DNA from 3 places in the Rhizobium sp. 862_C5_N1_2 genome. Region 2 is predicted to be linked to each of the others. Evidence: riboswitches for the same ligand, from Rfam matches in the RefSeq annotation. Region 2 holds a riboswitch; each other region holds the start of a gene.
What was found. A riboswitch is a leader RNA that binds a small molecule or an ion and turns the genes downstream of it on or off. The one in region 2 is predicted to bind FMN.
Positions count from the first base shown of each region.

Region 1 (3,268 bases), 410 kb from region 2:
GTCAACATCGCTTCCATGTCGGGTGTGATCGTAAACCGAGGGCTGAGCCAAGCGCACTATAACGCCTCCAAGGCGGGCGTGATCCATATGTCGAAGTCTATGGCGATGGAATGGGTCGACCGCGGCATTCGCGTCAACACCATCTCCCCCGGATACACGGCAACGCCCATGAACACCCGTCCGGAGATGGTTCATCAGACCAAGCTCTTCGAAGAGCAAACGCCAATGCAGCGAATGGCAGCAGTGGACGAGATGGTAGGCCCGGCAGTGTTCTTGCTGTCGAATGCGGCAAGCTTCGTGACCGGCGTCGATCTTCTCGTCGACGGCGGTTTCTGCTGCTGGTGATGGCGAGGCGAAAGCTCATTGTCGGCAACTGGATAATGAACGGTCTCGCTTCCTCCCTAGCTGAGATCGAGGCGCTGAAGGGAATAACGGGCAAGACGGCGTGCGATATCGTCGTCTGCCCGCCCTTCACGCCGATCGAACGGGCTGTCGAACGGACGGCGCCCAAGACTGCCTGAATTCGCCAAGATTATCTCGGCAACCGCTTGAGCTCCAATAATCATCGCAGGGCAGGTCACGCCCAGATTTGCTGTTTACCGGGAAGGAAAGAGCATGAAACGCTTCGAAGATAAGACGGTCGTGATCACGGGAGGCAGCCGCGGCATCGGCGCTGCCATCGCCAGACGCTTTGCGCGCGAAGGCGCCAATCTCGTCGTTTCGGCCAACGAGGAGCTGGTCCACGGCGTTGCCGAACAGATCCGGGCCGAAGGCGGCAAGGCGATCTCCTTCATCGGCGACGTTACCGACAAGGCAAGCGTCAAGGCCCTCTACGATGCCGCCGAGAAGGAATTCGGCTCGGTCGACGTCTCGATCCAGAATGCCGGCGTCATTACCATCGCCCGGGTCGAGGACCTGACCGAAAACGAGTGGGACAAGGTGATGGCCGTCAACACCAAGGGCGTCTTCCTCTGCGCCCAGGAGGCGATATCAAGAATGCGCAAGCACAAGCGCGGCGGCCGCATCATCAACACCGCCTCCGGCCAGGCCCGCGACGGCTTCATCTACACGCCGCATTATGCCGCCTCGAAAATGGGCGTCGTCGGCATCACCCAGAGCCTGGCCAAAGAAGTCGCGACCGAGAAGATCACCGTCAACGCCTTCTGCCCCGGCATCATCGAGACCGACATGTGGGCCTACAACGACCAGGCCTGGGGCAAGCTGCTCGGCAACTACGCCCCCGGCGAACTGATGAAGGAATGGGTCGAGGGCATCCCGATGAAACGGGCCGGCTCCGGAGAGGATGTCGCCGGCCTGGTCACCTTCCTCGCCAGCGATGACGCCGCCTATATCACCGGCCAGACGATCAATGTCGACGGCGGCCTGATCATGTCCTGATGCATGTCGCCTAAAAGTGCGCAGTGGTTTGGGACAACGACATGCATGGAAGGACCAAACCACCAACCAAGCACTGAAGGCGAGCCGGTCGTCGCCTCCATGTGAACAGTGTGTCCATCGGCGTTAGGGCAGCTTTGCATTTTTGCCCGGTCGACTGACCTTGCCATCTGCCTATTTTTGATCCTATCTTTGAAATGTTCTCAGGGCGGGGTGTAATTCCCCACCGGCGGTATCAGGAGTGATCCTGGAGCCCGCGAGCGCTTCCGGCACCACAGCGCCGCGCGTCTTTCAGACGCGCAAACGACGCTGTAGCACTTTGAATTGCTGGAAGGTCAGCAGATCCGGTGAGATGCCGGAGCCGACGGTATAGTCCGGATGGAAGAGGACAACACGGGCAGTCGCACTCCATCACGGAGTCCGCTGACGTTTGTTCGCCCAAGGGCAGAAGGCTCGCTCACGGATTGAGCCGAGCAGACCATGTCAGTACGCTGACATAACCCTTGAAAGGCCAGACAGCATGACTATCGCAACAATTGAAGATGCCATATCAGCCATTGCCAGCGGCAAGATGGTCGTCGTCGTTGACGACCAAAACCGGGAAAACGAAGGCGATATCGTGGTCGCGGCCGATGCCGTCACTCCGGAAACAATCGCCTTCATGATGACCCACGCCCGCGGCCTCGTCTGCATTGCCATGGAAGGCGAGCGCCTCGATGCGCTCGATATTCCGCTGATGGTGCCCAACAACACGGAATCGCACAAAACCGCCTTTACGGTCTCCGTCGATTATCTCAAGGGCACGACGACGGGCATCTCGGCTGCCGACCGCGCCGCCACCGTCCGCGCCCTCGTCGACGATCGCGCAAAGCCAGATGAATTCGCCCGCCCCGGCCACATCTTTCCGCTGCGCGCCAACCCCCGCGGCGTGCTCGGCCGCCCCGGCCATACCGAAGCCGCCGTCGATCTCGCCCGCCTCGCCGCAAGGGTCCCCGCCGGCGTCATCTGCGAAGTCGCCAACGACGATGGAACCATGTCCCGTCTGCCCGAACTCACGCTCTTCGCCGAACGCCACAACCTACCCCTCGTCACCATCGAGGATCTGGTCGCCTACCTCGACCGCCAGGCGGAAGGAGACATACGCGAAGTCGCCTGATCGATGCCTTAGTTGCGGCGGCATAGCCCGCCGCAACAAAGAACGTGCCGCAGCGATAACCTGACGGCACCTTCCCTTGCCGGCCCTATGTCCGGCTGATCGAAACCCCACCATCTGCAAGCATCGCCGTGCCGGTCACGAAGCTCGACATGTCGGAGGCGAGGAAAAGCGCCGCATTGGCGATCTCTTCGGGTTGCGCCATGCGTTTCAGCGCATGCAGCCCCTCCACGAAGGCGAGCACTTCCGGCGTGGCATCGGGCGCGTTGGTGATGCTGGCGGGTGTGTCGGTGCCTCCGGGAAGCAATGCATTGACGCGGATCTTCTGCGCTCCGAGTTCAGCGGCGAGCACCTGCACGAAGCCGATCAGCCCCGCCTTGCTCGCCGCATAGGCGGCCATGCCAGGCATGCCGACGGTGTGGCCGACGAAAGTCGAGGTGAAGATCAGCGATCCGCCGCCTTTTCCCATCGCCGCCGACTGGTGCTTGGCGCCGAGGAAGGCGGCGGTGAGATTGGTCTCGATCGTCTCGCGCCAGCCCTCCAGCGACAGCCCGGCGACCGGCCCCATCTCACCGAGGATGCCGGCATTATTGAAGGCGATGTCGAGCCGGCCGAAACGCGAAACTGCCGTCTCGACGAGCCTTGCCTGCAGCGCCTCGTCCTTGACATCGCCTAATATGGCGACGGCCTGACCACCCTCCGCCTCGATTTCCGCGATGA
Region 1 covers NZ_JBPWPT010000001.1:2,244,885-2,248,152, forward strand. The annotation lists gene ACD590_RS11310 (SDR family oxidoreductase) at 1-345, shown strand, start outside; gene ACD590_RS11315 (hypothetical protein) at 381-521, shown strand; gene ACD590_RS11320 (glucose 1-dehydrogenase) at 616-1,398, shown strand; FMN riboswitch at 1,591-1,789, shown strand; gene ribB (3,4-dihydroxy-2-butanone-4-phosphate synthase) at 1,916-2,551, shown strand; gene ACD590_RS11330 (SDR family oxidoreductase) at 2,637-3,268, opposite strand, start outside.
Region 1: it holds a riboswitch for FMN, as region 2 does, so the genes downstream of both, ribB (3,4-dihydroxy-2-butanone-4-phosphate synthase) here and ACD590_RS13405 (6,7-dimethyl-8-ribityllumazine synthase) in region 2, are expected to answer to the same signal.

Region 2 (3,268 bases):
GACACGATAAAACATTTCGGTATGGCGCGCGCCATACCGAAATGCCCTTGCTTCTCAGAGGATGTTGCCGCCTTTGCCTATAAGGGCAGCTGCTTGCCGGCCTGTTCGCTGACCATGTATTCCGCGTACCAGTCCGGCCAGCCTTCGTCGTGCTTGCCGCCGTTTCGCTTCTCGTGTTCACCATGGGCAGTTGCCGCACGGCGGAGTGCTGACGCAAGCTCGGTCGACGTCGTGAATTTCGTCTCGTCGGCGTCGATGCGCCCCGGTAGCCGCGTGGTGACTTCCTGGAACAGCCAGCCGTTGCCGTCGGGATCCTTGAATGAGGCGAAGGAGCGATAGCTGCGGTGATCGGGATCGCGGCCGGCGATCCGCAGTCGGCCGAACAGATAGGGTTCGTCCTTGCCGGCATAGACGCCGGCAGCGTCATGGAACACTTCGCTCACCTCGATGCCGCGGGCGATGAGATCGCGGCGGGCGGCCTCGATGTCGGAGACGATCAGGTAAAGCCCCTGGGCGGAACCGGGGGCCGCGGCGGTGACGTTCTTGCCGAAGATGATCGCGCAGCCGGAGCCGGGCGGGGTAAACTGAATTACACGGAAATCGGCATCATTGGCGAAGTCGGCGTCGAGCCGCCAGCCCAGGCCGTCGTAGAAACGTTTGGCACGATCCACGTCGGAAACAGGGATGACGACCACCTCGAGCTTGGTGTCGACGGGCTGTGTTCTCGGGGTCTCAATGGGGGTTTCACTGCGCATTGCATTGCTCATCTTCAGCTCCTTGGGGTTTTGGATGCGTTAAGAATGGCGATACATGTCAGTGGCCAGTGGACCACAGTGCGGTGAGGCCGTCGAATCAATTATTCTGTCTGATTTGGCCGTGTAGCGGAGTTGTATCGAAGCGGCGGGACTGTTCCCGCCGTCTTCTGTTCGTCGAACCGCTGACTACGCGGCAAGAGCGGCGCGGGTTTTGCCGATCGTCAGAGCTGCCTTTGCCGCTTCACGGCCTTTCTCGATGAAGTGCGCGCGGTAGATCTGCTTGTGATGCTCGGTTTCCTGATACTGGTGCGGCGTCAACGACACCGACAGGACCGGCACGCCCGTATCCATGCCGGCGCGCATCAGCCCATCGACGACGGCCTGGGCGACAAATTCGTGGCGGTAGATTCCGCCGTCGACGACGAAGGCGGCGGCAATGACGGCGCCGTAACGCCCGGTTGCCGCAAGATCGCGGGAAAGCAGCGGCATCTCGAATGCGCCGGGAACATCGAACACGTCGACCTGCTCGGGCGGAACGAGCTGGTAGAAGCCATCAAGGGCGCGGTCGACGATGTCGGCGTGCCAGCTGGCTTTGACGAAGGCGTAGCGGGTGGGTGTCACGGTAATCTCCTTTGGCAAACAGACACATCACCCAAGGCGATCACGAACGTCCCCGACAGCCGTAAGGGCGGCAGGAACGCACGTTCTCTTTCATCCGGACTATGACCGTCGGCTCAGGCATCTCACCTGATCTGCTGACCCTTCCTGAGAAGGCGCTCGCGGGCTCGCAATCAAAATTGCATACCGCCGGTAGGGACTTTCACCCCGCCCTGAGAACGGCACGAACAATAGGGGGAAGGCGGCGGGCTGGCAATAGGTCGAAATGCTTTCGCGGCCGGAGCTGGATCAGAGCTCCCCAAGCGGCGATTTCGCTCGTTCGTCGATGGCGACCGGCAATCCCTCTTGCGGAGGAGAGGCATGCGCCTACATGCTCTCTGTGAGGACATCTGGGTCAGAAATACCACGACAAGACAGGACGCGCTGTCTCCGCCTGGGCGGGGCCGTGACAACCATGGGAGAGAGTGATGCCAGAATCTTTCGTCGTTCACCGCGAGGCGCATATCGCGGCGCCGCCGGCCGCGGTGTTTGCGCTGATGACCGATCCGGAGAAGATCCTGCGCTGGATGGGAACGGAAGCGCAGGTCGAGCCGCAGCCCGGCGGACTCTATCTCGTCAACGTCACCGGCGCCCGCTTTGCACGCGGCTCGTTTCGTGAGGTGGTGCCGGTTCATCGCCTTGCCTACAGCTTCGGCTGGGACGGCAGCGAGGTGGTGCCGCCGGGGTCGAGCCTGGTCGAGATCGACCTGATCGAGCAGGGGGGCGGAACGCTGTTGCGGCTCACCCATAGCGGTCTGCCCAGCGCCGATCAATGCGCCGGCCATGCGGAAGGCTGGGCGCATTACCTCGGGCGGCTGACCGAAGTCGCCGCCGGGCGTGATCCAGGTCCTGACCCTTTTTACGGCAGGACGTAGCCCAGCGTTTCCGCCTTCAACATCGCCCGCTGCCAGAACAGGATGATTTTAGGCTGGATCTGCCAAAAGTCTGAATTCTGTTCTAAATTAAAGAGTTAGGGCATGAGGTCGTCCGAAAACCGCTCACACTTTTCGGCATCATGCTCCAGCGCCAAACATGAACGCGCAGTTCATCTCCAGTTCAATTTAGCGGCCATAAAGTGGGGACGGCTGGATTGAAAATGGAGTTCTCGATGAAAGCGCTTTCTATCGCGGCCGCCTTGCTCGTTGGCGGCCTCTCGATCGGCACAGCTGAGGCGACGCCGATGGGGACAATCAATGTCCAGAGCAATGTCACAAAGGTCGACTACGCCTGCGGTCGCGGCTGGCATCTGACGCGCTGGGGCGAATGCCGGCGAAACTGGAGACGCCCGCCGCCGGTAGCTTTCTACGGTGGTCCGCCCCGCTGGGGCTGGGAGCGGCGTCACCGGGATTGGGATGATGGCCCGCGCTGGCGCCATGAGAGGCGCTGGGATCGCGACCGGCGTTGGCGGGATGACGACTAAAGGTCTCGCTTAGATGTAATGGATGAAGGCCGGAGCGATTTTCGCCCGGCCTTTTCTAATGAAACAGCTTCGCCGACGCTGACAGCCAGCGTTCTCCCGATTTGCCCGAGAGGGTCAGATCCTGCCGACGAGCCAGTGCTTGTCGTCGATCAATTCCTCGAGCTCGATGGGATCCTTGACGCCGAATTCGAACCATTCGACGAGTTCTTTCGCCTTGCGGCTGCTCTCCTCCGCCGTCAGCTCGACCTGATACCTTTCGCACCATCGCCGAAGGATCGACGTCAGCAGCGTCATGTCATTCCCATCCAGCGGGTCTTTCGGCCAGAATATCGTGCCCATCGTACCCCTCAATCACACGATGACGAACGGCCCTATAATGGAATCAAAGTCGCGCAAGTTTAAAGTGTTTATTTTTTGTTTTCCACCGTGGCGAATG
Region 2 covers NZ_JBPWPT010000001.1:2,652,948-2,656,215, reverse strand. The annotation lists gene ACD590_RS13410 (VOC family protein) at 78-767, opposite strand; gene ACD590_RS13405 (6,7-dimethyl-8-ribityllumazine synthase) at 942-1,376, opposite strand; FMN riboswitch at 1,455-1,597, opposite strand; gene ACD590_RS13400 (SRPBCC family protein) at 1,841-2,287, shown strand; gene ACD590_RS13395 (GCG_CRPN prefix-to-repeats domain-containing protein) at 2,521-2,832, shown strand; gene ACD590_RS13390 (hypothetical protein) at 2,947-3,171, opposite strand.

Region 3 (3,268 bases), 1.3 Mb from region 2:
TGTCGCTATAGACCAGCGTGTTGCCATCGTCGGTCGCGGTGATGATTTCGGCGGAGCTTACCGAAAGCGTGTCCTTGTCAGCCGGCAGGTTCTGCGCAACCGGAAAGGAAGCGATGCGGTTGAAAACCGGTTCGGCCGTGGCAGGAAAGGCAACGGATGCGAGAAGCACGGCAGCAAGCGCTGCCTTGCGCGATGAAATTGTCATGAAATCCCCCATGTGTCGAACATTCGAAACAGGAGTTTTCTGCGCGAGCGACATGACAGAGGCATGACAGAATCGACTTTTTGTACCTGAGCGCGTCAGGCTGGTTTGCGCTCCCGGCGCATCTCGTTTCGCATGATGAAGAGCGAGGCAGACAGGATGAGAGCCGCTCCCAGCCAAAGGTAACCCGCCGGCGCATAGCCAAAGAACAGCCAACCGGCCAGCACGTTCAACGGCAGCTTCAGATCGTCGAACGGCTGGACGTAGGCGGCATCGGCTGCGGCATAGGCAAGCGTCAGGAAATACTGCGCTGCGGCGGTCAGCAGCCCCGCCAGCAGGAACAGGGCAAGGGTTGCGCCCGTCGGCACTGCAAAACCTGCCGCAAGCGCCAGCCCGCCGTTTATCGGGGTCAGCAGAACGAGCAGCCAGACGGTGATCGTCTCCGGTCGTTCAATGCCCGTCAGGCTTTTGGTGATCAGCGACGAGGCGCCCCACAGCAGCGCCGAGAGCACAGGCAGGAGTGCCGCCCAGCCAAAGCCGTCCGACCATGGCTGCAGGATGATCATCGCTCCGGTGAAACCCGCCGCCGTCGCGGCCCAGCGGGCCGGGCCGACGCGCTCACCGAGGAAAAGCCGGGCACCCAGAATGATGAAGAAGGGCGAGGTCATCACCAGTGCGATCGCCTGCCAGATCGGCACGGCGGCAAGGCCGGCGACCCAGGCCTCGACGCCGAGCGCGGCAAGCGCGACGCGCGCTAGGTGACGCCAGGGATAGTGCGTGCGCATCGCCGCAAGGCCGAGCCTCTTAAGGAACGGCACCGAAAACAGGAAGGCGAAGCCATATTGCCAGAAGGCAGCCGACGCCGAGGGAAAGGCAAGCTTCATCGTCAGCCATTGGGTGACGACGTTGAGAAGCGAAAAAGCAATGCCGGCAAGCACCATCCAGAGTGCACCGACAACGGCGCGGGACGGCGAGACTGCAAGGGAAGTCTGATTCATGTCTTTCATCCAAAACAGGGACCAACATAAATCAGGACGCATGAGGTACGGACACGAGCGACATCGCGGATCCCCGCTCTTCGCACGTCCGACACTCATTCTCTTCCATCCGGACTTTAACCGTCGGCTCCGGAATCGCACCGGATCTGCTGACCCTTCCCCCGCTTGGACATGAGGGAAGGCGCTCGCGGGCTCGAGCCGAAACTCTTACCGCCGGTGGGGAGTTTCACCCCGCCCTGAGAACAGAAATGTCGTAGATCAAAGCCCGCGCGGCGGCAAGAGTGCTCCTAAAAGCAAAAGGGGTCCGGCAAAGCCGAACCCCTCTCAAATCCTTCACAACCGGTCTCGTTTCCGGCTGACGGATAATATCAGATCAGCCGTTGACGGCGTCCTTCAGGCCCTTGCCAGGCGTGAATTTGGGCACGTTGCGAGCCGGAATGTCGACTTCAGCGCCCGTCGACGGATTACGGCCCTTCGTTGCGGCACGATGAGAAACGGTGAAGCTGCCGAAACCCGCGAGGCGGATGTCGCCCTTGTTCTTGAGTTCAGCCTGGACAACGTCGAAAACCGCGTCAACAGCGGAAGCCGCGTCAGACTTCGTCAGTCCTGCCTTTTCGGCTACTGCGGACACGAGTTCATTCTTGTTCATGTTTCCACCCCTTTCTAAATGGTATGAAACGACTCAAAAGTAAGCTAGGCGCAGAATAGGTTTCATCAGGCCCGCCGAAAACCCAAAAGCCCTGCAAATCAAGGAAAAGCAAGCGTCTACATGACGTTTTCACAAAAAAGGCTGGCGTTTCCGCCAGCCTTTTTGCGTGTTTTGCCCCAATTGGGCGTAAATGTGGCAAAGGCCACTCAATGCGCTATGGTTGCGCCCGTCTCATCGAGGCCTTCGACCGTTGCGATGACGGGCGTTTCTACCGTGCCGTCCCATTCGATCGGCTCCGGTCGCCGGATCAGCGCATGCTTGATCACCTCGCCCATGCGGGATACCGGGATGATCTCCATGTTGTTCTTCACGTTATCGGGAATCTCCGCCAGGTCCTTGGCGTTTTCCTCCGGAATCAGCACCTTCTTGATGCCGCCGCGAAGCGCTGCGAGCAGCTTTTCCTTGAGACCACCGATCGGCAGCACACGACCGCGAAGGGTGATTTCACCGGTCATGGCCACATGCCTGTCCACCGGGATGCCGGTCATGATCGAGACGATCGCGGTTGCCATGGCGACGCCGGCCGAGGGGCCATCCTTCGGCGTCGCGCCTTCCGGCACGTGCACGTGGATGTCGCTCTTGTCGAAGCGCGGCGGCTCGATGCCGAAATCGACAGCGCGCGAGCGAACATAGGAGGCCGCTGCCGAGATCGATTCCTTCATGACTTCCTTCAGATTGCCGGTGACCGTCATGCGGCCCTTGCCCGGCATCATCACGCCTTCGATGGTCAGCAGCTCACCACCGACTTCCGTCCAGGCAAGACCGGTCACGACGCCGACCTGATCCTCGCCCTCGGCTTCGCCATGGCGGAAGCGCGGGACGCCCAGGTAGTCGGAGATGTTGGCAGCCGTCACATGAACGGCCTTCGTCTTGCCCTTGATGATCTCGGTGACCGCCTTGCGGGCGAGTTTCATCAGTTCGCGTTCGAAGTTGCGGACGCCGGCTTCGCGGGTGTACTGCTGGCTGATCGCCATCAGGGCGTCGTCGCTGACCGAGAATTCTTCCGGCTGCAACGCATGCTCCTTGATGGCCTTCGGAAGCAGGTGCCGCTTGGCGATTTCGCGCTTTTCATCCTCGGTGTAGCCGGCGATACGGATGATCTCCATGCGGTCCATCAGGGGCGCCGGAATATTCAGCGTATTTGCCGTCGTGATGAACATCACATCCGACAGGTCATATTCGACTTCCAGATAGTGGTCCATGAAGGTCATGTTCTGCGCCGGATCGAGCACTTCCAGCAGGGCCGAGGACGGATCGCCGCGATAATCCTGGCCGAGCTTGTCGATCTCGTCGAGCAGGAAGAGCGGGTTGGACTTCTTCGCCTTCTTCATCGACTGGATGACCTTGCCGGGCATCGAG
Region 3 covers NZ_JBPWPT010000001.1:1,389,047-1,392,314, reverse strand. The annotation lists gene ACD590_RS07035 (esterase-like activity of phytase family protein) at 1-217, opposite strand, end outside; gene ribN (riboflavin transporter RibN) at 301-1,209, opposite strand; FMN riboswitch at 1,294-1,448, opposite strand; gene hupB (DNA-binding protein HupB) at 1,574-1,849, opposite strand; gene lon (endopeptidase La) at 2,056-3,268, opposite strand, start outside.
Region 3: it holds a riboswitch for FMN, as region 2 does, so the genes downstream of both, ribN (riboflavin transporter RibN) here and ACD590_RS13405 (6,7-dimethyl-8-ribityllumazine synthase) in region 2, are expected to answer to the same signal.